DNA from 3 places in the Klebsiella sp. F11 genome. Region 3 is predicted to be linked to each of the others. Evidence: predicted binding sites of a transcription regulator. Region 3 holds the regulator's gene; each other region holds the start of a gene.
What was found. The regulator CRP, encoded in region 3, controls carbon source genes, mostly activating them, when cyclic AMP is high. The targets are predictions, from matches to a motif close to ATGTGANNNNNNTCACAT.
Positions count from the first base shown of each region.

Region 1 (7,517 bases), 1.3 Mb from region 3:
GTATGAAAAGGGCATGAAGCTGCGCCAGGTGCGTATTGGCAAAGACGTGGTGATTTCCGATGCGCTAACCTTTATGGCCGGCGACCGCTCGCACGTTGAAGAAGCGTACCCTGGCGATATTATCGGCTTACATAACCACGGCACCATTCAGATCGGCGATACCTTTACCCAGGGCGAGATGATGAAGTTCACCGGCATTCCGAACTTCGCGCCGGAGCTGTTCCGTCGTATTCGCCTGAAGGATCCGCTGAAGCAGAAACAGCTGCTTAAAGGGCTGGTTCAGCTCTCTGAAGAGGGCGCGGTACAGGTCTTCCGTCCGATCGCCAATAACGATCTGATCGTTGGAGCCGTTGGGGTGCTGCAGTTTGACGTGGTGGTTGCGCGCCTGAAGAGTGAATATAACGTGGAAGCGATTTACGAATCGGTAAACGTGGCGACCGCCCGCTGGGTCGAATCGACCGACGTAAAGAAATTCGAAGAATTTAAGCGTAAAAACGAAATTCAGCTGGCCCTCGATGGCGGCGATAATTTGACCTATATCGCCCCGACGATGGTAAATCTCAACCTGACTCAGGAGCGTTATCCTGAGGTCATGTTCCGTAAAACACGCGAGCACTAATCCCTTCTGGAGCGCGGCTTTAGCCGTGCTCTACTCGATTTCCCCGCCGTTCCCGCCGCTAAAGAAAGTTCTTAAATTTTTCCGCTCTCTCATTTTTTTATGCATATTTCCCTCTCTCCTTGCGACCTTCTACTATATTTAATAAGCAATTTTTAAAATTCTGGCTTAATAAACTACTTATTTTGCTTTACCGATATAGAAATAACGAGGAGATCACCATGACAAGACTAAAGAATACCAGCACGCTGCTGGCTCTCTTCTTAGGCTCGGCCATGATCAGCGCCTCGGCATATGCGGACAACTCAACGACGGATAGCGCCAGGTCCGTTGCTAACAGCGCCGGGCAGGCTGTCGATAGCTCGATGAATAAAGTCGGCGACTTTATGGACGACAGCACGATTACCGCCAGAGTTAAGGCGGCGCTGATCGATGATAAAAGCATCCGCAGTACGGATATTTCGGTGAAAACCGAGAATAAAGCGGTCATCCTGAGCGGCTCGGTAGAGAGCTCCGCGCAGAAAGAGCAGGCGGTCAGGATCGCGAAAGAGGTTAAGGGCGTCTCGACGGTTAACGATAAGCTGAGCGTGGTCAACGAGCCGTCCGCAAGCCTGAAGGGCTACGCTGGCGATACGGCGATCACCAGCGAAATTAAAGCTAAGCTGCTGGCCGATGACATTGTCCCTTCGCGCAAGGTGACGGTTGAAACCAGCGCCGGCACCGTGCATCTCTCCGGGACGGTGGCGTCTCGTCAGCAGGCGGAGCGCGCCGCCGGGATCGCGAAAGAGGTGACTGGCGTAAAAACCGTGAAAAACGACCTCAAAGTTCAATAACACCGTTCACTAAACACATTTTTTCGGCTACTGCCGTTGAATCAGAGCACGACAGGGTTGGTGCCTGCGCGACCTGAGCGCGTAGAAAAGCGACCGTTATCCACTATGGTAAGGAGAGCATTATGTTTCGATGGGGCATTATTTTTCTGGTCATCGCCTTAATTGCCGCCGCTTTAGGATTCGGTAGCCTGGCAGGTACGGCAGCCTGGGCGGCGAAAATTGTCTTTGTCGTCGGTATTATTCTGTTCCTGGTCAGCCTGTTTACCGGGCGTCGGCGCCCGTAGATGCTAAGGCCGGAACGGCGTCAGGCGTATTAAGGAAATAGTGTTTTACATAAAGCCAGTCTATATGACTGGCTTTTGCTGTATCAGGGGTATAAAAATTGCGTTACCTTGATGTTATAAAATAAGCAAAACAGGAACGCAGAGTGGGGCATCGAATTCCCGTCACGCTTGGCAATATTGCGCCATTATCGGTTAAACCTTTTCACCCGGGCAAGCTTGGCCTGGTGTGTGAGGGGGGTGGACAAAGGGGGATCTTTACCGCCGGGGTGCTGGATGAGTTTATGCGCGCCGGATTCAACCCTTTTGACATCATGCTCGGCACCTCTGCCGGGGCGCAAAATCTGTCAGCCTATATGTGCAATCAGCAGGGCTACGCGCGCAAGGTCATCACCCGTTACACCACCTCCCGCGAGTTTTTTGACCCGATGCGCTTCGTGCGCGGCGGGAATCTTATCGACCTCGACTGGCTGGTGGGCACCACCGCGGAAAAAATGCCGCTGGCGATGAGCTATGCCGAAGAGCGGTTTGCGCAGGGCAAAGAGCTGTGGATGTGCGCCTGCCGCGGCGATGACTATATGCCAAACTACTTTTCCCCGACGCAGGCCACGTGGCTCGATCAGATCCGCGCCTCCAGCGCGATCCCCGGTTTTTATCGCAGCGGCGTGGTGCTTGACGGCATCAGCTATCTCGACGGCGGCGTCAGCGATGCGATCCCGGTGCAGGAGGCCGCAAAACGCGGCGCGCAGACGATTGTGGTGATCCGCACGGTTCCGTCGCAGATGTACTATACCCCGCAGTGGTTTAAACGTATGGAGCGCTGGCTCGGCGAAAGCAGCCTGCAGCCGTTTGTGAATCTGGTCCAGCACCATGAGGCGACCTATCGTGCGACCCAGCAGTTTATTGAGACACCGCCGGGCAAGCTGCGGATCCTCGAAATCTACCCGCAGAAGCCGTTAAAAAGCATGGCCCTGGGGAGCCGGCTGCCGGCGCTGCTCGAGGACTATAAAACCGGGCGCCAGTGCGGCCGCTATTTTCTGGCCACCGTGGGCAAGCTGCTGGCCGATCGTCCGCCGCTGCTGCGCCATATGCCGCGTCTCGCGGTGCCCGCGCCGGTGGTGGTGCCGCCGGCTTCCGTGGCCAACGATGCGCATCAGGCAACCCTGATTGACGCCGCCCAGGCCAACGATGCCAGCTTCGATAATGAGGATCTGGCATGATGCGGCAGTTTATCGATACCCACTGCCATTTCGATTTTCCACCGTTCGCAGGTGATGAGGCGGAGAGCATCGCCCGGGCCGCGCGCGAAGGGGTGATGCAGATTATTGTCCCCGCCATCGAGGCGGATAATTTTCCCCGCGTGCTGGCCCTGGCCGAACGTTACGATGCGCTGTATGCCGCGCTGGGCCTGCATCCGATAGTGATTGAGCGCCACGACGAGAGCAGCCTTCAGCGGCTTGAAGCCTGCCTGCAGCAGCGTAGCGCCAGGGTAGTGGCAATAGGTGAAATTGGCCTCGATCTCTATCGTGAGGACCCGCAGTTCGATCGCCAGCAGGCGCTGCTTGAGGCGCAGCTGCGGCTGGCAAAACGCTACGATCTGCCGGTGATCCTCCATTCGCGACGCACCCACGATAAGCTGGCGATGCTGCTGAAAAGGCATGCGCTGGCGCGTACCGGCGTGGTGCATGGTTTTGCCGGCAGCCTGCAGCAGGCGGAGCGATTCGTGCAGTCAGGCTACAAAATTGGCGTTGGCGGCACCATCACCTATCCCCGCGCCAGCAAAACCCGCGAGGTTATGTCGCGGCTGCCGCTGTCGGCGCTGCTGCTGGAAACGGATGCCCCGGATATGCCGCTAAACGGTTTTCAGGGTGAGCCAAACCGCCCGGAGCAGGCGGCGCGGGTCTTTGACACGCTGTGCGAGCTGCGCCGGGAGCCGGCCGATGTTATCGCCCACGCTCTCCTGAGCAACGCCAAAGCGTTGTTCGGCACGCTGTAAATCCTCGCTAAACGGTCCTGGCCTGCCCTCTCCGCCGCCGCGGCGGCAAAATGTACGCTACAGTCCTTTTTTGTGAAAATTCCATCATTTCCTAACGTTAAATAAAATATCTATTTTTCAATGGATAACTATATATCCTCTTTTCTTTAGCACAATATGTGCGCGCTGTAGTCGAGTTTGTTAGCGCCTTTATGTTACAATAATAACATTGTCGCGCGATGAGGAATTCTGATTATGCTTAAAGAAAACTTGTCGCTGAGATGGTGAGTGTGGCTATTTTGTGTGATTTGCATCTCATTATGGTTGTGCAATCTAGTAATTAGTTTTCATTAACTGTGATGGATGTCGAAGTGTGGCGGCGAGGTGATGTTACAATAGTAACAGACTCGCAAGGTGACAAACTATTCAACCGGCAATAGGCCGTTGGAGTATGAAATGACTGATTTATCTGCAAGCAGCCTGCGCGCATTGAAACTGATGGATCTGACTACCCTGAATGACGACGACACCAATGAGAAGGTGATTGCGCTGTGTCATCAGGCAAAAACCCCGGTAGGCAATACGGCTGCTATCTGTATCTATCCACGCTTTATTCCGATTGCTCGTAAGACCTTGAACGAGCAGGGCACTCCGGATATCCATATCGCCACGGTGACCAACTTCCCGCACGGTAATGACGATATCGCTATCGCCCTTGCGGAAACCCGCGCCGCGATCGCCTACGGCGCCGATGAAGTTGACGTGGTATTCCCGTACCGGGCGCTGATTGCCGGCAACGAGCAGGTTGGATTCGACCTGGTTAAAGCCTGTAAAGAGGCCTGCGCGGCGGCTAACGTGCTGCTTAAGGTGATCATCGAAACCGGCGAGCTGAAAGAAGAGGCGCTGATCCGCAAAGCTTCCGAAATCTCCATCAAAGCGGGCGCGGATTTCATCAAAACCTCTACCGGTAAAGTGCCGGTCAACGCCACGCCGGAAAGCGCGCGCATCATGCTGGAAACGATCCGCGATATGGGCGTACAGGAAACCGTAGGCTTTAAACCAGCGGGCGGCGTACGCAGCGCGGAAGACGCACAGCAGTTCCTGGCCATTGCCGATGAGCTGTTCGGCGCCGACTGGGCCGACTCGCGCCACTACCGTTTTGGCGCTTCCAGCCTGCTGGCTAGCCTGCTGAAAGCGCTGGGCCACGGCGACGGCAAGAGCGCCAGCAGCTACTAAGGCGTTGCGGCGATATCGCCGTATCCCGGACGAGGCGCCACAACGCCGACGCCGGGAGATCCCCGGGCCGCAACCTGCGGCCGGGCTTCAGGATTTTAGCGCGGGCGCAGATAACTCCGCCCGTCGTATTTAACCTTATCTCTCAGGGGGTTACCTTGTTTCTCGCACAAGAAATTATTCGTAAAAAACGCGATGGTCACGCGCTGAGCGATGATGAAATTCGCTTTTTCATCAACGGCATCCGCGATAATACCGTCTCCGAAGGGCAGATAGCCGCCCTGGCGATGACCATTTTTTTCCACGATATGACTATGCCGGAACGCGTTTCGCTGACCATGGCGATGCGGGATTCAGGAACCGTCCTGAACTGGAAAAGCCTCAATCTAAACGGCCCGATCGTGGATAAGCACTCCACCGGCGGCGTGGGCGACGTGACGTCGCTGATGCTTGGCCCGATGGTCGCCGCCTGCGGCGGCTACGTGCCGATGATCTCTGGCCGCGGTCTCGGCCATACCGGCGGAACGCTCGATAAGCTGGAAGCGATCCCGGGCTTCGATATTTTCCCGGACGACGGCCGTTTTCGCGACATCATTAAGGATGTTGGCGTGGCGATCATCGGACAGACCAGCTCGCTGGCGCCTGCCGACAAACGTTTCTACGCCACCCGCGATATTACCGCGACGGTGGATTCCATCCCGCTGATCACCGCTTCTATTCTGGCGAAAAAGCTGGCTGAAGGCCTGGATGCGCTGGTGATGGACGTGAAGGTTGGCAGCGGCGCCTTTATGCCGACCTACGAACTCTCTGCGGCGCTGGCCGAAGCGATCGTTGGCGTCTCCAACGGCGCGGGCGTGCGTACCACCGCTCTGTTGACCGATATGAATCAGGTACTGGCTTCCAGCGCCGGTAACGCCGTGGAGGTTCGCGAAGCGGTGCAGTTCCTGACCGGCGAATACCGCAATCCGCGCCTGTTTGACGTGACGATGGCGCTGTGCGTCGAAATGCTGATCTCCGGCAGGCTGGCCCAGGACGAGGCCGACGCGCGGGCGAAACTGCAGTCGGTGCTGGATAACGGTAAGGCGGCCGAGGTCTTTGGCCGCATGGTGGCTGCGCAGAAAGGTCCGAACGATTTCGTTGAAAACTATGATAAATATCTGCCGACCGCGATGTTGAGCAAAGCGGTCTATGCTGATGGCGAAGGCTTTATTAGTGCAATGGACACCCGGGCGCTGGGCATGGCGGTGGTGTCGATGGGCGGCGGTCGCCGCCAGGCATCCGACCCGATTGACTATAGCGTCGGCTTTACCGATATGGCCCGCCTGGGCGATAGCGTAGACGGGCAGCGGCCGCTGGCGGTGATTCATGCGAAAGATGAATCCAGCTGGCAGGATGCCGCCAAAGCCGTGAAAGCGGCAATTAAACTGGACGGTACCGCAGCGAAAGAAACGCCGACGGTCTATCGTCGCATTACCGAATAGCGGTATACTGATCTGATCGCTTTTTTGCAGCGCAAAAGGTACGGAGAACAATATGAAACGTGCATTTATTATGGTGCTGGACTCCTTCGGCATCGGTGCGACTGAAGACGCCGCTCGCTTTGGCGACGTTGGCGCAGACACCCTGGGACACATTGCGCAAGCCTGTGCCAAAGGGGAAGCCGACAACGGCCGTCAAGGCCCGCTGAATTTACCAAACCTGACCCGTCTCGGTCTGGTAAAGGCGCACGAAGGTTCTACGGGTTCCATCGCGGCGGGTATGGATGGCAATGCGGAAGTTGTCGGCGCCTATGCGTGGGCACACGAACTCTCTTCCGGTAAAGACACGCCGTCAGGCCACTGGGAAATCGCCGGCGTGCCGGTGCTGTTCGACTGGGGCTACTTCCCGGAACACGAAAACAGCTTCCCGCAGGAGCTGCTGGACAAACTGGTTAAGCGCGCAAATCTGCCGGGCTACCTCGGCAACTGCCACTCTTCCGGTACCGTCATTCTGGATCAGCTCGGCGAAGAGCATATGAAAACCGGCAAGCCGATTTTCTACACCTCCGCTGACTCGGTGTTCCAGATTGCCTGTCACGAAGAGACCTACGGTCTCGATAAGCTGTATGAGCTGTGCGAAATCGCGCGCGAAGAGCTGACCGAAGGCGGCTACAACATCGGCCGCGTCATTGCGCGTCCGTTTATCGGCGACAAGGCGGGTAACTTCCAGCGTACCGGCAACCGTCATGACCTCGCCGTTGAGCCGCCTGCCGCCACCGTGCTGCAGAAGCTGGTGGATGAGAAAGACGGTCACGTGGTATCGGTGGGTAAAATCGCCGACATCTACGCGAACTGCGGGATCACCAAAAAAGTGAAGGCGACCGGCCTTGACGCGCTGTTTGACGCCACCGTCAAAGAGATGAAAGAAGCGGGCGATAAGACCATTGTCTTCACCAACTTCGTCGATTTCGACTCTTCCTGGGGCCACCGTCGCGATATCGCCGGCTACGCCGCGGGCCTGGAGCTGTTCGACCGCCGCCTGCCTGAGCTGATGGAGCTGGTCGGGGAAGATGACATTCTGATCCTCACCGCCGACCACGG
Region 1 is NZ_CM160060.1:4,760,318-4,767,834, reverse strand. Features, by position in the region: gene prfC (peptide chain release factor 3) at 1-619, shown strand, start outside; gene osmY (molecular chaperone OsmY) at 838-1,449, shown strand; gene AC1M2H_RS23400 (DUF1328 domain-containing protein) at 1,572-1,733, shown strand; gene AC1M2H_RS23395 (patatin-like phospholipase family protein) at 1,877-2,950, shown strand; gene AC1M2H_RS23390 (metal-dependent hydrolase) at 2,947-3,726, shown strand; gene deoC (deoxyribose-phosphate aldolase) at 4,162-4,941, shown strand; gene deoA (thymidine phosphorylase) at 5,097-6,419, shown strand; gene deoB (phosphopentomutase) at 6,472-7,517, shown strand, end outside.
Region 1: deoC (deoxyribose-phosphate aldolase) is a predicted target of CRP. The motif match lies at 4,007-4,024, and genes of this name have one in related genera.

Region 2 (7,517 bases), 460 kb from region 3:
CCTCCGCTATCTCCAGCCCGGCGCGGGACATCGCGGCGTGATAACCTTCCAGGCGCAGCCGCGACGGCGTTTTATCCCGCGGACCGGCAATACAGGCGATCCGGGTATGCCCCTGATCAATCAGGTACTGGGTCGCCATATCGCCGCCCAGCAGCGAGTTATCCTGAATCAGATCGCTGTCGCCATCAAACGGCGCCCAGTCCATCATCACCGTTGGCACCGAAGGATAGCGCTGCATAATTTCTGGCGAAGGCTGATGGGTCTCGGTACAGAGCAGCAGTAAACCATCAACGCGCTTTTGCATTAGCGTTTCCAGATTACTGTTCATGCGCTGCTCATCGCCTTCCGTATTGCACAGCACCAGGCTATAGCCGCGTTCAAAACAGCTACGCTCTACGCCGCGCACCAGCTCAGAGTAAAACGGGTTGGTACTGGCAGTGATGAGCATACCGATGGTACGGGTTTGATTGAGCTTGAGGCTACGCGCCAGAGCGGACGGCGCGTAGTTAAGATTTTTGATCGCCGCGTCCACTTTGGCGGTAACCGCCTCGCTGACGAAACGATCTTTATTAATGACGTGGGAAACCGTCGAGGTGGAAACGCCCGCCTCGCGGGCCACATCCTTCATGGTAGCCAAGCGTTACCCCTGTTGACGTAAAAATTCGTCGATTTCTTTTCGCCACGGCACTGAAGGCTGAGCGCCCTTGCGGGTAACGGCAATGGCGGCAGCGGCATGGGCGAAGCGGATAGCGTCTGCCAGCGCGGTGCCCTCCAGTAAGGCGGTCACTAAGGCGCCGTTAAAGGTATCGCCTGCGGCAATGGTATCGATGGCCTGAACCTTAAAGCCCGGAACCCGGCGGCCTTCACCGTCGTGGCTCACCCAGACGCCGCGGCTGCCCAGCGTGATAATAACGGTGCCGATGCCTTTCTTGTGGAGCGCGTTAGCCGCTTTGGCCGCATCGTCATCGTTTTCGACGCGAATACCGGTCAGCTTCTCCGCTTCCGTTTCATTAGGCGTGATGATGTCCACCAGCGCCAGCAGCTCATCCGACAGCTCGCGCGCCGGGGCCGGATTCAGCACCACGCTTGTTTGATGCTGATGAGCGATTTTGGCCGCCGCCAGCACGCTCTCCAGCGGCGACTCCAGCTGCATCAGCAGCGCATCCGCGTCGGCAATCCGCGTCTTCTCCGCCTCCACCTGGGCGACGGAAAGCGCGGCATTGGCGCCGGCATGAATGCCGATGACATTCTCACCTTCACCGTTAACAAAGATCAGCGCCACGCCGGTTGATTCATCTTTTACCGCACGTACCGGCGCGATGTCGATGTTATCGCTCGCCAGCTGGCGACGAACGCGCTCGCCGATATCGTCATCGCCGGTACAGGCGATAAACGCAATATTTGCCCCGCTGCGCCCGGCGGCAACGGCCTGGTTGGCCCCTTTACCGCCGAAAGCTACCTGATAATGGTTACCGGTGACGGTTTCGCCCGGCGTCGGGAAAGATTTAAGGTTAAGAATGTGATCGGCATTGATGCTGCCAAGGACGACAAGTTTGCCTGAGGTTTTCATCATTTGAGTTCCCGGGAAAGCGCGCCACCGGACTCCGGTGGCGCATGCCCTGCTTTTCTTTTTTATGTTGTCCCTCGGACCGTTGCCGGCCCGAATCGCATATTACTGCTTAATGACCAGTTTCAGCTCAACCGGATAGCTGGCATCCACTTTTTCGCCCTTCAGCACTTTATCAGCAGTCTCGACGCCTTTCACGCCGATCTGCTCAGGCAGCTGGGCGATGGTCGCAGCCAGTTTGCCACTATTTACCGCTTTCTCGCCATCCGGAGTACCGTCAAATCCAACCACCATCACATCGGATTTACCCGCCGTTTGTAAAGCACGCAGCGCACCCAGCGCCATTTCGTCGTTCTGAGCAAATACCGCCTGCACGTCCGGATGCGCCGTCAGCAGGTTCTGCATGACGTTCAGGCCCTTGGTACGGTCGAAATCTGCCGGCTGGCTCGCCAGCACGTTAAATTTGTGCGCCGCTACGGCCTGCTTAAAGCCTTCGCCACGTTCGCGCGCCGCGGATGTCCCTGCGATACCCTGCAGCTCAATAACCTTCGCGTTCTCGCCCGCTTTCTGCGCAATATAGTCGCCGGCCATTTTGCCGCCGAGCACGTTATCAGAAGCAATATGGCTGACCACGTCGCCTTTTGCCGCCTGGCGGTCAAGGGTAATAACCGGGATCTTCGCCTGGTTAGCCATCTTCACGGCGTTACCTACCGCATCAGAGTCGGTCGGGTTGATCAGCAGCAGCTTAGCGCCGCGCACCGTCAAATCCTGCACGTTGGCCAGCTCTTTCGCCGGGTTATTTTGCGAATCCAGCACCACCAGGTTGTAGCCCAGCTTGTCGGCTTCTTTCTGCGCGCCATCTTTCAGGGAGACGAAGAACGGGTTGTTAAGAGTCGAGATAACCAGGGCAATGGTATCTTTCGCCATCGCGTTGGCGCTCACGGTCGCGCTTAAAGCAACAGCAGATACCAGGGTCGCCAGTTTTTTCATATTCATAGTTAAGATGTCCTGTAGAGTTCTTAGTTACTGCTTTTTGTTATCTACCAGTACCGCCAGCAAAATAACCACCGCTTTTACGATCATCTGGTAATAGGAAGAAACGCCTAATAGGTTCAAGCCGTTATTCAGGAAGCCGAGGATCAGCGCGCCGATCAGGGTGCCGACGATACGCCCCTTGCCGCCGGCCAGGCTGGTACCGCCCAGCACCACCGCGGCAATGGCATCCAGTTCATAGCCGGTCCCCGCCGTCGGCTGCGCGGAGGAGAGGCGCGCCACTTCGATAATGCCCGCCAGCGAAGCCAGCAGGCCGCACAGTGAGTAGACGATGATTTTGACTTTATTGACGCTGATGCCGGACAGCCGCGTGGCCGCTTCGTTGCCGCCCAGCGCGTAGATATAGCGGCCCAGACGCGTGTGGTGCAGCATGTACCAGGCGGCCAGGAAGACGATCGCCATAATCCACACCGGCGTCGGAACCCCTAACGGGCGGCCGATACCAAACCAGCCAAACAGATCGGCATTATCAGTAAACCCGGTATTGACCGGGCTGCCGTTGGTGTAGACCATCGTCACCCCGCGCAGCAGCAGCATCATCACCAGCGTGGCGATAAAGGCCTGCACGCGCCCCTTAGCCACAATCACGCCGGTCACTGCGCCAATCGCCGCGCCTAAGGCAAGCGCCGCGGCGATCGCCACCAGCGCATTAACCTCCAGGCCGACAATCGATGCCGCGACCGCGCCGGTCAGCGCCAGCAGGGACCCCACCGACAGGTCGATCCCCGAGGTGAGAATAACCAGCGTCATCCCCACCGCCATAATGGCGTTAACCGACGTCTGCTGCAGGATATTGAACAGGTTATTGACGGTAAAAAAGTTGGGGCTCATGGTCGAGACAATCGCTATCAGCACCAGCAGGGCAATCAGCGATTTTTGCTCCATCAGCCATGCCTTTGTGAAATAGCGGCGACCAGCAACAGCCTGGGTTGTCATCTTTTTTACTCCTGATTCACACGGTTAAGCTTGCCCACAGCGGCAGCCATCAATACTTCCTGGGTGGCCTGCTCGCGTGTAAATTCACCGCCGAGATGCCCTTCATGCATCACAATGATGCGATCGCTCATGCCTAACACTTCCGGCATCTCCGAAGAGACCAGAATGATGCTCAGACCATCGGCTTTAAACTGGTTAATCAGCTGGTAGATCTCTTTCTTCGCCCCCACGTCAACGCCGCGGGTAGGCTCATCAAGGATCAGGACCTTCGGGCGGGTCATCAGCCCGCGGGCGATGGCCACCTTCTGCTGGTTACCGCCGGAGAGCAGGCCAATCGCCTGCTCCATCGATGGCGTTTTGACATTGAACAAGCGGATAAAATCGCCCACCGCCTGCTGTTCATCTTTATGCTTCAGCCGGCCGCCGGCGTGGCTGAAGTAGCGCAGCGCGGTCAGCGACATATTTTCCTTAACCGACATGCCGAGGACTAAGCCATCGCGCTTGCGGTCTTCGGAGATATAAACGATGCCGTTTGCCAGACCATCCTGCGGGGAGCGGGTGACCACTTCGTGCCCGTCGAGGGTGACGGAGCCGCTGCTGCGCGCCAGCGCGCCGTACAGGACCTTCATCAGCTCCGTGCGCCCGGCGCCCATCAGCCCGGCGACGCCCAGGATCTCCCCCTGGCGCAGGGTAAAGGAGACGTTTTCCACGCCCGGCCCGCACAGGTTATCAACCTTGAGACGCACGGCGCCCGGCGCTTTATCCAGGCGCGGATACTGGTCTTCCAGCTTGCGGCCGACCATCATCTCAATCAGCAGGTCTTCGTCCAGGCTCGCCACCTCGCGCTCGGCAATAAACTGCCCGTCGCGAAAGACGGTAACGTCATCGCAAATCTCGAAGATCTCTTTCATACGGTGGGAGATATAGACTATTCCACGCCCCTGAGACTTCAGCTCGCGGATAACGCGGAACAGAGAGTCCGTTTCGGTGTCGGTCAGGGCGTCCGTCGGCTCATCCATGATGATGACCTTCGACTCAAAGCTCAGCACCTTGGCGATTTCAACCATCTGCTGGTCGCCGATCGACAGATCGCCCACCAGCTTCTGACTGTTAAAACGTAAGTTCAGCTTCGCCAGCAGCTTGTCCGCTTCGGCATACATCGTTTTCCAGTCGATTTTGCCAAACCGGTTAACGAACTCGCGGCCGAGGAAAATATTTTCCGCGATCGTCAGCTGGGGGATCAGGTTGAGCTCCTGGTGGATAATACCGATCCCGGCTTCCTGGGAGGATTTCGGCCCGCTGAAGGTGGTCTCTTTTCCTAACCACGTTAAGGAGCCGGCGTCGCGGGCGTAGATCCCGGTCAGCACCTTCATCATGGTGGACTTACCGGCGCCGTTTTCGCCCACCAGCGCCATCACCCGGCCGGCATAGACGTTGAGCGCGGCGCCGGAGAGCGCTTTGACGCCCGGGAACGCTTTATCGATCCCTTTTAATTGCAATAAGGCTTCCATATCGGCGACCTCAGAACGTGACGCCGGCACAGAGAATGACGTTCGCAAACGGGGAACACTCCCCGCTGCGAATCACCGCCTGACTATCCGCGGTTTGTTTTTTAAACTGCTCATGACTGGTGTAACGAATTTCAATGGTGTTTCCCTGGTATTGCTGCAGCAGCTCAAGGTGAGTGAGCAACGTCGCATGGAGCTGCGGATTATGAGTTTTAATCTCTTCCGCAAGGATCGCCGCCTCAACCTGCATTTCCGTCGTTACCACCTCCAGAACCTGCATAAAGGAGGGAACGCCCTGGGTTAACGCCATATCAATACGCGCGCTGCTGCGGGGAACCGGCAACCCGGCGTCGCAAACCACCAGCGTATCGGTATGACCCAGGCGGGAGATAACCGAGGAAATATCAGCGTTAAGTACGGTACCTTTTTTCATTTTTCTCTTCTGCTCCAGTAGCGAAACGTTTCGCTGAACAGAGTATTGTCAAAGTGCGCGCAGAAAACCACCGCCAGAAGAGAGAAATGTGATCGCCATCGAAACGTTTCGCAACGCGCGGGGAGAGAAAAGTGAACGCAGGCCAATAGCGGTAAAAAGCCCTTCGCAAGGAAGGGCTTCGGAACATCAAATTTCGACCTGGGTACCCAGCTCAATGACCCGGTTAGGCGGGATCTCAAACTGATCCGGCGCCCGCAGGGCGTTGCGCTGCAGCAGCAGATAGAGCTTGCCGCGCAGGCGCAGATACCACGGTCGTTTACCGATAATCAGCGATTCATGCGACATGAAGAACGAGGTTTCCATCATCCGGCAGCTCAGCCCTTCCAGCCCGCAGCGGTGGAAAACCTCTTCCATATTCGGCGTTTCGCGCCAGCCGTAGCTCGCCACCACGCGCCAGAACGACGGTGAGATTTGCTCGATCTGCACCCGGCGAACGTTATGCACGTAAGGCGCATCTTCGGTCCGCAGCGTCAGCAGGATCACCCGCTCATGCAGCACCTTGTTGTGCTTGAGGTTGTGCAACAGAGCAAACGGAATGACGTTCAGGGCGCGGGACATATACACCGCAGTGCCCGGAACGCGGACCGGCGGCGATTTCTCCAGCGAGGAGATCATCGCTTCCAGCGAGTTGCCGTGTTCGTGCATCCGGCGCAGCAGGCGGAAACGCTCGCTCTTCCAGGTGGTCATCACGGTGAACATCACCAGACCGAGGGTCAGCGGCAGCCAGCCACCGGAGACGATCTTATCGAGGTTGGCCGAGAACAACGGCAGGTCGATGCACATAAAGGCAATAAACAGCAGCGCCACGAGGAATTTATTCCAGTGCCAGTTCTGACGCGCCACGGTGGTGAACAGAATGGTGGTCAGCACCATTGTTCCCGTCACCGCAATACCGTACGCCGCCGCCAGGTTGGAGGAGTGCTCGAAGCTAATAATCACGATGACCACCGAAACGTACAGCAGCCAGTTGATGAACGGGATATAGATCTGCCCGGATTCCATCTCGGAGGTATGAATGATGCGCATTGGCGACAGATAGCCGAGGCGCACCGCCTGGCGGGTCAACGAAAAGACCCCGGAGATAACCGCCTGGGAGGCAATCACCGTCGCCAGAGCGGCGATAATCAGCATCGGGATCAGCGCCCATTCGGGCGCCAGCAGGAAGAACGGGTTTTTAATCGCCTCAGGATGCTTGAGCAGCAGGGCCCCCTGGCCGAAGTAGTTCAGCACCAGCGAAGGCAGCACCACCGAGAACCAGGCCAGGCGAATAGGCAATTTGCCGAAGTGGCCCATATCGGCATACAGCGCCTCAACGCCGGTAATGGAGAGCACCACCGCCCCGAGGGCGACAAAAGAGACGGTCTTATATTCGAGGAAGAAGTGCACCGCCCAGTACGGGTTCAGCGCCTGCAGGACTTGCGGATTCGCAATAATGCTGCGCGCGCCGAGCACCGCCAGCAGCAGGAACCAAATCAGCATAATCGGCGCAAACAGCTTACCCACCATACTGGTGCCGTGCTTCTGGATGGCAAACAGCAGGGTCAGCACAATGATGGAGATCGGGACAATCCAGGTATCCAGATTGGGTGCAATAATTTCCAGCCCCTCAATCGCCGACATCACCGAGATCGCCGGGGTAATGACCACCTCGCCATAGAAGAAGCTGCCGCCAATCAGCCCGAGGATAACCAGCACCGAGGTTGTTCGCGCGGAGGTATTGCGCCCCGCCAGCGACATTAGCGTCAGGATCCCCCCCTCACCGGCGTTGTCCGCCCGCATAACGAAGGTAATATATTTGAGTGATACGGTAAAAATTAACAGCCAGAAAATTAGCGATAGAAAGCCAAAAACAGCATCACGTTCAACGCCAAACCCAAACTGACCTGACAGACATTCACGTAGCGTATACAGCGGGCTGGTACCAATATCGCCGTACACCACGCCGATTGCCGCCAGCGTT
Region 2 is NZ_CM160060.1:5,612,749-5,620,265, forward strand. Features, by position in the region: gene rbsR (ribose operon transcriptional repressor RbsR) at 1-637, opposite strand, end outside; gene rbsK (ribokinase) at 641-1,573, opposite strand; gene rbsB (ribose ABC transporter substrate-binding protein RbsB) at 1,673-2,563, opposite strand; gene rbsC (ribose ABC transporter permease) at 2,591-3,556, opposite strand; gene rbsA (ribose ABC transporter ATP-binding protein RbsA) at 3,562-5,067, opposite strand; gene rbsD (D-ribose pyranase) at 5,078-5,497, opposite strand; gene kup (low affinity potassium transporter Kup) at 5,684-7,517, opposite strand, start outside.
Region 2: rbsD (D-ribose pyranase) is a predicted target of CRP. The motif match lies at 5,584-5,601, and genes of this name have one in related genera.

Region 3 (7,517 bases):
CGACGGCGACTTTATCGATTTGGCCTGGAGCGAAGATCCTGAGCTGGCCCGGAATAAACCGCGGCTGGTGGTTTTTCACGGTCTGGAAGGGAGCCTGCGCAGCCCTTACGCTCACGGTCTGATCCACGCCGCCATGCAGCGCGGCTGGCTTGGCGTGGTGATGCATTTTCGCGGCTGTAGCGGCGAGCCTAACCGTAATAACCGCATCTACCACTCCGGAGAGACGGAAGACGGCACCTGGTTCCTGCGCCGGCTGCAGCGCGAATTTGGTCCCGCGCCTACCGCCGCCGTCGGCTACTCGCTGGGCGGTAATATGCTGGGCTGCCTGCTGGCAAACGAGGGCGATAGCGTCCCGCTCGACGCGGCGGTCATCGTGTCGGCCCCGTTCATGCTGGAGGCCTGCAGCTACCATATGGATAAAGGCTTCTCCCGCGTCTACCAGCGCTATCTGCTCAACCTGTTAAAAGCCAACGCCGCGCGCAAGCTAAAAGCCTACCCGGGCTCGCTGCCGGTTGATTTACGCCAGCTAAAAGGCATGCGGCGCATTCGCGAGTTTGACGATACCATCACCGCCAAAATTCACGGCTTTGCCGATGCGCTGGACTACTATCGCCAGTGCAGCGCGATGCCGCGCCTGAGCGATATCACTAAACCCACGCTGATCATCCACGCGAAAGACGATCCGTTCATGGACCATCATTCCATTCCGCCGCAGGAGCAGCTGCCGGCCAACGTCGAGTATCAGTTGACCGAACAGGGCGGGCACGTGGGGTTTGTCGGCGGTACGCTGCGCAGGCCGGAGATGTGGCTGGAAAGACGGATCCCGGACTGGCTAACGCGCTGGCTGGAAGGAAAAAAATGATTATTCCCTGGCAGGATCTGGATCCCGAAACGCTGGATAACCTGATTGAAAGCTTTGTGTTGCGCGAAGGCACCGATTATGGTGAACATGAACGCTCGCTGACCGATAAGGTCGCCGATGTAAAACAGCAGCTGAAAAGCGGAGAAGCCGTACTGGTGTGGTCAGAGCTGCACGAGACGGTCAACATCATGCCCCGCAAGCAGTTCCACGGCTAAGGCGGCGCCACACCATCGTTTAATCTGGGAGTTGATATGTCTGCCAAACATCCGGTGATTGCCGTCACGGGCTCCAGCGGCGCGGGAACAACCACCACCAGCCTCGCCTTTCGCAAGATCTTCGCCCAGTTGAATCTGCGTGCCGCCGAAGTCGAGGGCGATAGCTTCCATCGCTATACCCGCCCGGAAATGGACATGGCGATCCGCAAAGCGCGGGATCAGGGGAAACACATCAGCTATTTTGGTCCGGAAGCGAACGACTTCGGCCTGCTGGAAAATACCTTCCTCGAATACGGGCGTAGCGGAACCGGCCAGTCGAGAAAATATCTGCATACCTATGACGAGGCCGTGCCGTGGAATCAGGTGCCGGGCACCTTCACGCCCTGGCAGCCGCTGCCGGAGCCGACCGACGTCCTGTTTTACGAAGGGCTGCACGGCGGCGTTGTCACGCCACAGCACAACGTGGCGCAAAACGTCGACCTGCTGGTGGGCGTCGTGCCTATCGTCAACCTGGAGTGGATTCAGAAGCTGATCCGCGACACCAGCGAACGCGGGCATTCCCGCGAGGCGGTAATGGATTCGGTCGTCCGTTCGATGGAGGATTATATTAACTTCATCACCCCGCAGTTCTCGCGCACCCATATCAACTTCCAGCGGGTCCCCACCGTTGATACGTCGAACCCCTTCGCCGCCAAAGGCATTCCCTCGCTGGATGAAAGCTTTGTGGTGATCCACTTCCGCAACCTGCAGGATATCGACTTCCCGTGGCTGCTGGCGATGCTGCAAGGGTCGTTTATCTCGCATATCAATACGCTGGTGGTGCCGGGAGGCAAAATGGGGTTGGCGATGGAGCTGATCATGGCGCCGCTGGTGGAACGGCTGATGGCGGGGAAAAAGATCGGTTAAGCCGTTAGCAACCCCGGCGACGACGCAAGCCGGGGCGACGGGCTGGCCATTCGGCTTAGCCCTCAATAACCTCGTACGAATGCGTGATATTTACCGCTTTTTGCAGCATCAGCGCCACCGAGCAGTATTTTTCCGCCGACAGGTCTACCGCCCGCGAAACGGCCGCATCCTTCAGCTCGCGGCCGGTGACGATAAAATGCAGGTTGATGTGGGTAAACAGGCGCGGCGCCTCTTCCCGACGCTCTGAGGTCAGCTTCACCTCACAGTTGGTCACATCATGGCGTCCTTTTTGCAAAATTGAGACCACGTCGATGGCGCTACAGCCGCCGGCGGCCATCAGCACCATTTCCATCGGGCTCGGCGCTTTATCCCCGGAGTTGCCGTCCATCAAAATCTGGTGGCCGGAAGCCGACTCACCGATGAAGGTTAGCCCTTCGACCCATTTCACACGAGCTTGCATAAAATTTAACTCCAAGGTTGCAATTTTCCTGACAGATTACGCGCACATAACAAATCTGGCAACGGAAGGCGACCTGCATCATGCTGAAGCGAGACACCAGGAGACATGCGGCAAAAGCTATGCTAAAACAGTCAGGATGCTACAGTATTACATTGATGTACTGCATGTATGCAGAGGAATTCACATTACAGGCTGCAGAAAAATCACCAGCCAGCTTCCCAGGCATAGGGAAACAATACGATTGCATGCCCGGATGCCGTGTAGTGTCGGCACCCGGAGATAGCTTATAACAGAGGATAACCGCGCATGGTGCTTGGCAAACCGCAAACAGACCCTACCCTCGAATGGTTCTTGTCTCATTGCCACATTCATAAGTACCCATCTAAAAGCACGCTGATCCACCAGGGTGAAAAAGCAGAAACGTTGTACTACATCGTCAAAGGCTCTGTGGCTGTGCTCATCAAGGATGAAGAAGGTAAAGAGATGATTCTCTCTTACCTCAACCAGGGCGATTTCATCGGTGAATTAGGCTTGTTTGAAGAAGGCCAGGAGCGTAGCGCCTGGGTACGTGCGAAAACCGCATGTGAAGTGGCCGAAATCTCCTATAAAAAATTCCGTCAGCTGATCCAGGTTAACCCGGACATCCTGATGCGTCTCTCGTCGCAGATGGCCCGCCGTCTGCAGGTTACCTCTGAGAAAGTGGGTAACCTTGCCTTCCTCGACGTCACCGGCCGCATCGCCCAGACGTTGCTGAACCTGGCAAAACAGCCTGACGCGATGACCCACCCGGACGGTATGCAAATCAAAATTACCCGTCAGGAAATCGGTCAGATCGTCGGCTGCTCGCGTGAAACCGTTGGCCGTATCCTGAAAATGCTGGAAGATCAAAATCTGATCTCCGCGCACGGTAAAACTATCGTCGTCTACGGCACGCGTTAAGCTGATAAAACGGCGTATTGCCCCTGCAATACGCCGTTTCTGTTTTCCCTCTATGTGGCGCAGGCTGATTTACCACCCTGAAGTCAACTACGCACTGCGGCAAACGCTGGTGCTGTGTCTGCCGGTCGCAGTTGGCCTCCTTCTCGGTCATCTGCAGCAGGGCCTGCTGTTCTCGCTGGTTCCCGCATGCTGCAACGTCGCCGGTCTTGATACGCCGCATAAGCGTTTCTTTAAACGCCTGATTATTGGCGGCTCGCTTTTTGCCGGCTGCAGCCTGATCGTTCAGCTCCTGCTCCAGCATGATATCCCGCTCCCTTTAATTCTCAGCGGCCTGACCCTGCTCCTTGGCGTCACGGCGGAAATCAGCTCGCTGCACGCGAGGCTGCTGCCCGCCTCGCTGATTGCCGCCATCTTTACCCTGAGCCTCGCCGGCAATATGCCGGTCTGGGAGCCGCTGCTGATCTACGCGCTCGGCACGCTGTGGTACGGACTATTCAACTGGTTCTGGTTTTGGCTATGGCGCGAGCAGCCGCTGCGCGAATCGCTCAGCCTGCTGTACCGGGAGCTGGCCAACTACTGTGAAGCCAAATACAGCCTGCTGACCCAGCATATCGACCCGGCAACCTCGCTGCCTCCTCTGTTGACCCGCCAGCAAAAGGTCGTCGATCTGATCACCCTGTGCTACCAGCAGATGCATATGCTAGCGGCCAATCAGCGTAACGATCATAAGCGCCTGCTGCGGGCGTTTCAGGTTGCCCTCGATCTCCAGGAGCATATTTCCGTCAGCCTGCATCAGCCGGAAGAGGTGCAGAAGCTGGTCGAACGCAGCCACGCGGAAGCGGTAATCCGCTGGAATGCGCAAACCGTCGCGGCGCGGCTGAGGGTACTGGCGGACGACATCCTGTACCACCGCTATCCGCAACGCTTTAACATGGATAAGCAGATCGGCGCGCTGGAGAAAATTGCCTCGCAGCACCCCGACAACCCGGTCGGGCAGTTCTGCGCATGGCACTTCGGCCGCCTTGCCAGGGTGCTACGCACCCAGCGGCCGCTGTACGCGCGTAACCTGATGGCCGATAAGGAGCGGCGCCTGCCGCTGCTGCCTGCGCTGAAAAGCTATCTCTCTTATAAATCGCCGGCTTTGCGCAGCGCCGCCCGCATCTGCGTGATGCTCACCGCCGCAAGCCTGATGGGCAGCGCGCTAAACCTTCCCAAACCCTACTGGATCCTGATGACGGTGCTCTTCGTTACCCAGAACGGCTACGGCGCGACGCGGGTCCGCATCGTCCACCGGGCGGCGGGGACCCTTGCCGGCCTGGCGATTGCCGGACTAACGCTGCACTTCAACGTCCCGGAGGGCTATACGCTGACCGCGATGCTGATTATCACGCTATTGAGCTATCTGATTATTCGCAAGAGCTACGGCTGGGCAATGGTGGGCTTTACCGTCACGGCGGTGTATACCCTGCAGCTGCTAACGCTCAACGGAGAACAGTTTATCGTCGCCAGGCTTATCGATACGCTTATCGGGTGCCTGATCGCCTTCGGCGGGATGGTATGGCTGTGGCCGCAGTGGCAGAGCGGGCTGCTGCGTAAAAACGCCCACGACGCACTGGAGGCGGACCAGGAAGCCATCCGGCTCATTCTCAGCGAAGACCACCAGGCGCCGGCGCTGGCCTATCGGCGGATGCGCGTCAATCAGGCGCATAACTCGCTGTATAACTCGCTGAATCAGGCGATGCAGGAGCCCGGCTTTAACTCACGTTATCTTGACGATATGAAGCTGTGGGTCACCCATAGCCAGTTTATTGTCGAACATATCAACGCCATGACCACGCTGGCCCGCGAGCACAATATGCTGACGCCGGATCTGGCCCGCCGCTACCTTGAATCCTGTGAGATTGCGCTACAGCGCTGCCAGCAGCGGCTGGATACCGATGGCCCGGGCAGCGCCGGAGAGGTGAATATCATGGAGTCGCAGGATGCGGACGTGCCCCGCGGCCCGCTGAGTACCATGGAGCAGCACCTGCAGCGGATCCTCGATCATCTGAACACCATGCACACCATCTCGTCGGTGGCATGGCGTCAGCGCCCGCATCACGGCATCTGGCTACGCGCAACTAAGCGCTAAGTACGCGCTGTACGGCCTGCGCGAAGCGCGCCATCCCTTCATCAATATCGCTATCATCAATGACCAGCGAAGGCACAAAACGCATGACGTCGGGTCCGGCATTGAGCACCATGACGCCCGCATCCGCCGCGGCATACAGGAAATCGCGCGCCCGGCCGCGATGCTGCGGCTTCAGCTCCGCGCCGATCAGCAGCCCCATGCCGCGAATATCGCTAAACAGATCGAAACGGGCATCTATCTGCTGCAAGTGCTGCACAAAGCGTTCGCGCTTCGCGTTGACGCCGTCCAGCACCTCAGGCGTGTTAATCAGATCAAACGCTGCGCCGGCGACCGCACAAGCAAGCGGGTTTCCCCCGTAGGTTGAACCGTGGGAACCGGCGTGGAAGGCGCTGGCAATATCATGGGTGGTCAGCATGGCGCTAATCGGGAAACCGCCGCCGAGCGCTTTCGCGCTGGTCAGGATATCCGGCGTCACGCCGTAGTGCATATAGGCAAACAGCGAACCGGTACGCCCCATCCCGCACTGCACTTCATCAAACACCAGCAGCGCCTGGTGCTGGTCGCACAGTTCGCGCAGGCCTTTGAGGAACTCCGGGGTTGCGGCCATCACGCCGCCCTCGCCCTGAATCGGCTCAACCACCACCGCGCAGGTGTGATCGTCCATAACCGCCTTCACCGCGTGCAGGTCGTTAAACGGCACGTGAACGATATCCGCCGGCTTCGGCCCGAAGCCGTCAGAATATTTCGGCTGCCCGCCAACGGAGACCGTAAATAGCGAACGGCCGTGGAAAGCGTTATAGAAGGCGATAATTTTGGTTTTATAGGGGCTATGGCGGGTAATAGTGTAGTTACGCGCCAGCTTGAATGCGGTTTCGTTGGCTTCGGTGCCGGAGTTCATAAACACCACGCGATCGGCGAAGGTGGCATCAACCAGCTTGCGGCCCAGGCGCAGCGCCGGTTCGTTGGTGAAAACGTTGCTGGTATGCCACAGCGTTTCCCCCTGCTCATGCAGCGCCGCAACCAGCGCCGGATGGCAATGACCTAGCGCCGTGACGGCAATACCACCAGCAAAATCAACGTACTCCTTGCCCTGCTGATCCCATACGCGGCTACCTTTACCTTTTACCGGAATAAACTCTGCCGGTGCATAAATCGGCAAAATAACCTCATCGAACGTGGCGCGGGTAATTGCCGGTTGCTCAGTTGCCATGTGATGCCATCCTTCTTCGTTATGCAATGATGTTAGTGATATTATAATCACAAAATATGCATAAAAAATCAGTCAATGGCAACTACAAATCACCGTTTGAGGAAGTTTGCCAGCAGCTGATGCCCCTGCTCGCTGAGGATGCTTTCCGGGTGAAACTGCACCCCTTCGAGATCCCACTCGCGATGGCGAATAGCCATGATCTCTCCGCTCTCGCTGCGGGCCGTCACCTCGAAGCAGTCAGGCAGAGTATCCGGGTCAATGACCAGAGAGTGGTAGCGGGTGACGGTGAGGGGATTATTTAACCCCTGAAATACGCCGCGTCCGTCGTGGCTGACTGGCGAGGTTTTCCCGTGCATGACTTTGGCGGCGCGGACGATGGTGGCACCAAAAACCTGAGCGATAGCCTGATGACCCAGGCAAACGCCCAGCAGCGGCACCTTCCCGGCATAATGCCCGATGACGGCCAGGGAGATCCCCGATTCATCCGGCGTACAGGGGCCGGGAGAGATAACGATTTTCTCCGGCGCCAGCGCCGCGATCTCCTCCAGCGTCAGCTCATCGTTACGCTTCACCAGCACCTCGGCCCCCAGCTCGCAAAAATACTGGTACAAATTCCAGGTGAAAGAATCATAGTTGTCGATAAGCAGGATCATAGCGGCTCCGGAAAGAACAAAACCGGGCTATTCTACTCAGATTCTCGCACTTCGCTTACCACTTTGGCAAAGATCCGTTCAAGCGGCTGCGGATCGCCCATTGCCCCCAGCTGATTAGCCCGGCTCCACTCTTCAGGATCG
Region 3 is NZ_CM160060.1:412,146-419,662, reverse strand. Features, by position in the region: gene AC1M2H_RS02055 (hydrolase) at 1-862, shown strand, start outside; gene AC1M2H_RS02050 (YheU family protein) at 859-1,077, shown strand; gene AC1M2H_RS02045 (phosphoribulokinase) at 1,114-1,983, shown strand; gene AC1M2H_RS02040 (OsmC family protein) at 2,039-2,443, opposite strand; gene crp (cAMP-activated global transcriptional regulator CRP) at 2,750-3,382, shown strand; gene AC1M2H_RS02030 (YccS/YhfK family putative transporter) at 3,435-5,513, shown strand; gene argD (bifunctional acetylornithine/succinyldiaminopimelate transaminase) at 5,503-6,723, opposite strand; gene pabA (aminodeoxychorismate synthase component 2) at 6,813-7,376, opposite strand; gene AC1M2H_RS02015 (putative adenosine monophosphate-protein transferase Fic) at 7,409-7,517, opposite strand, start outside.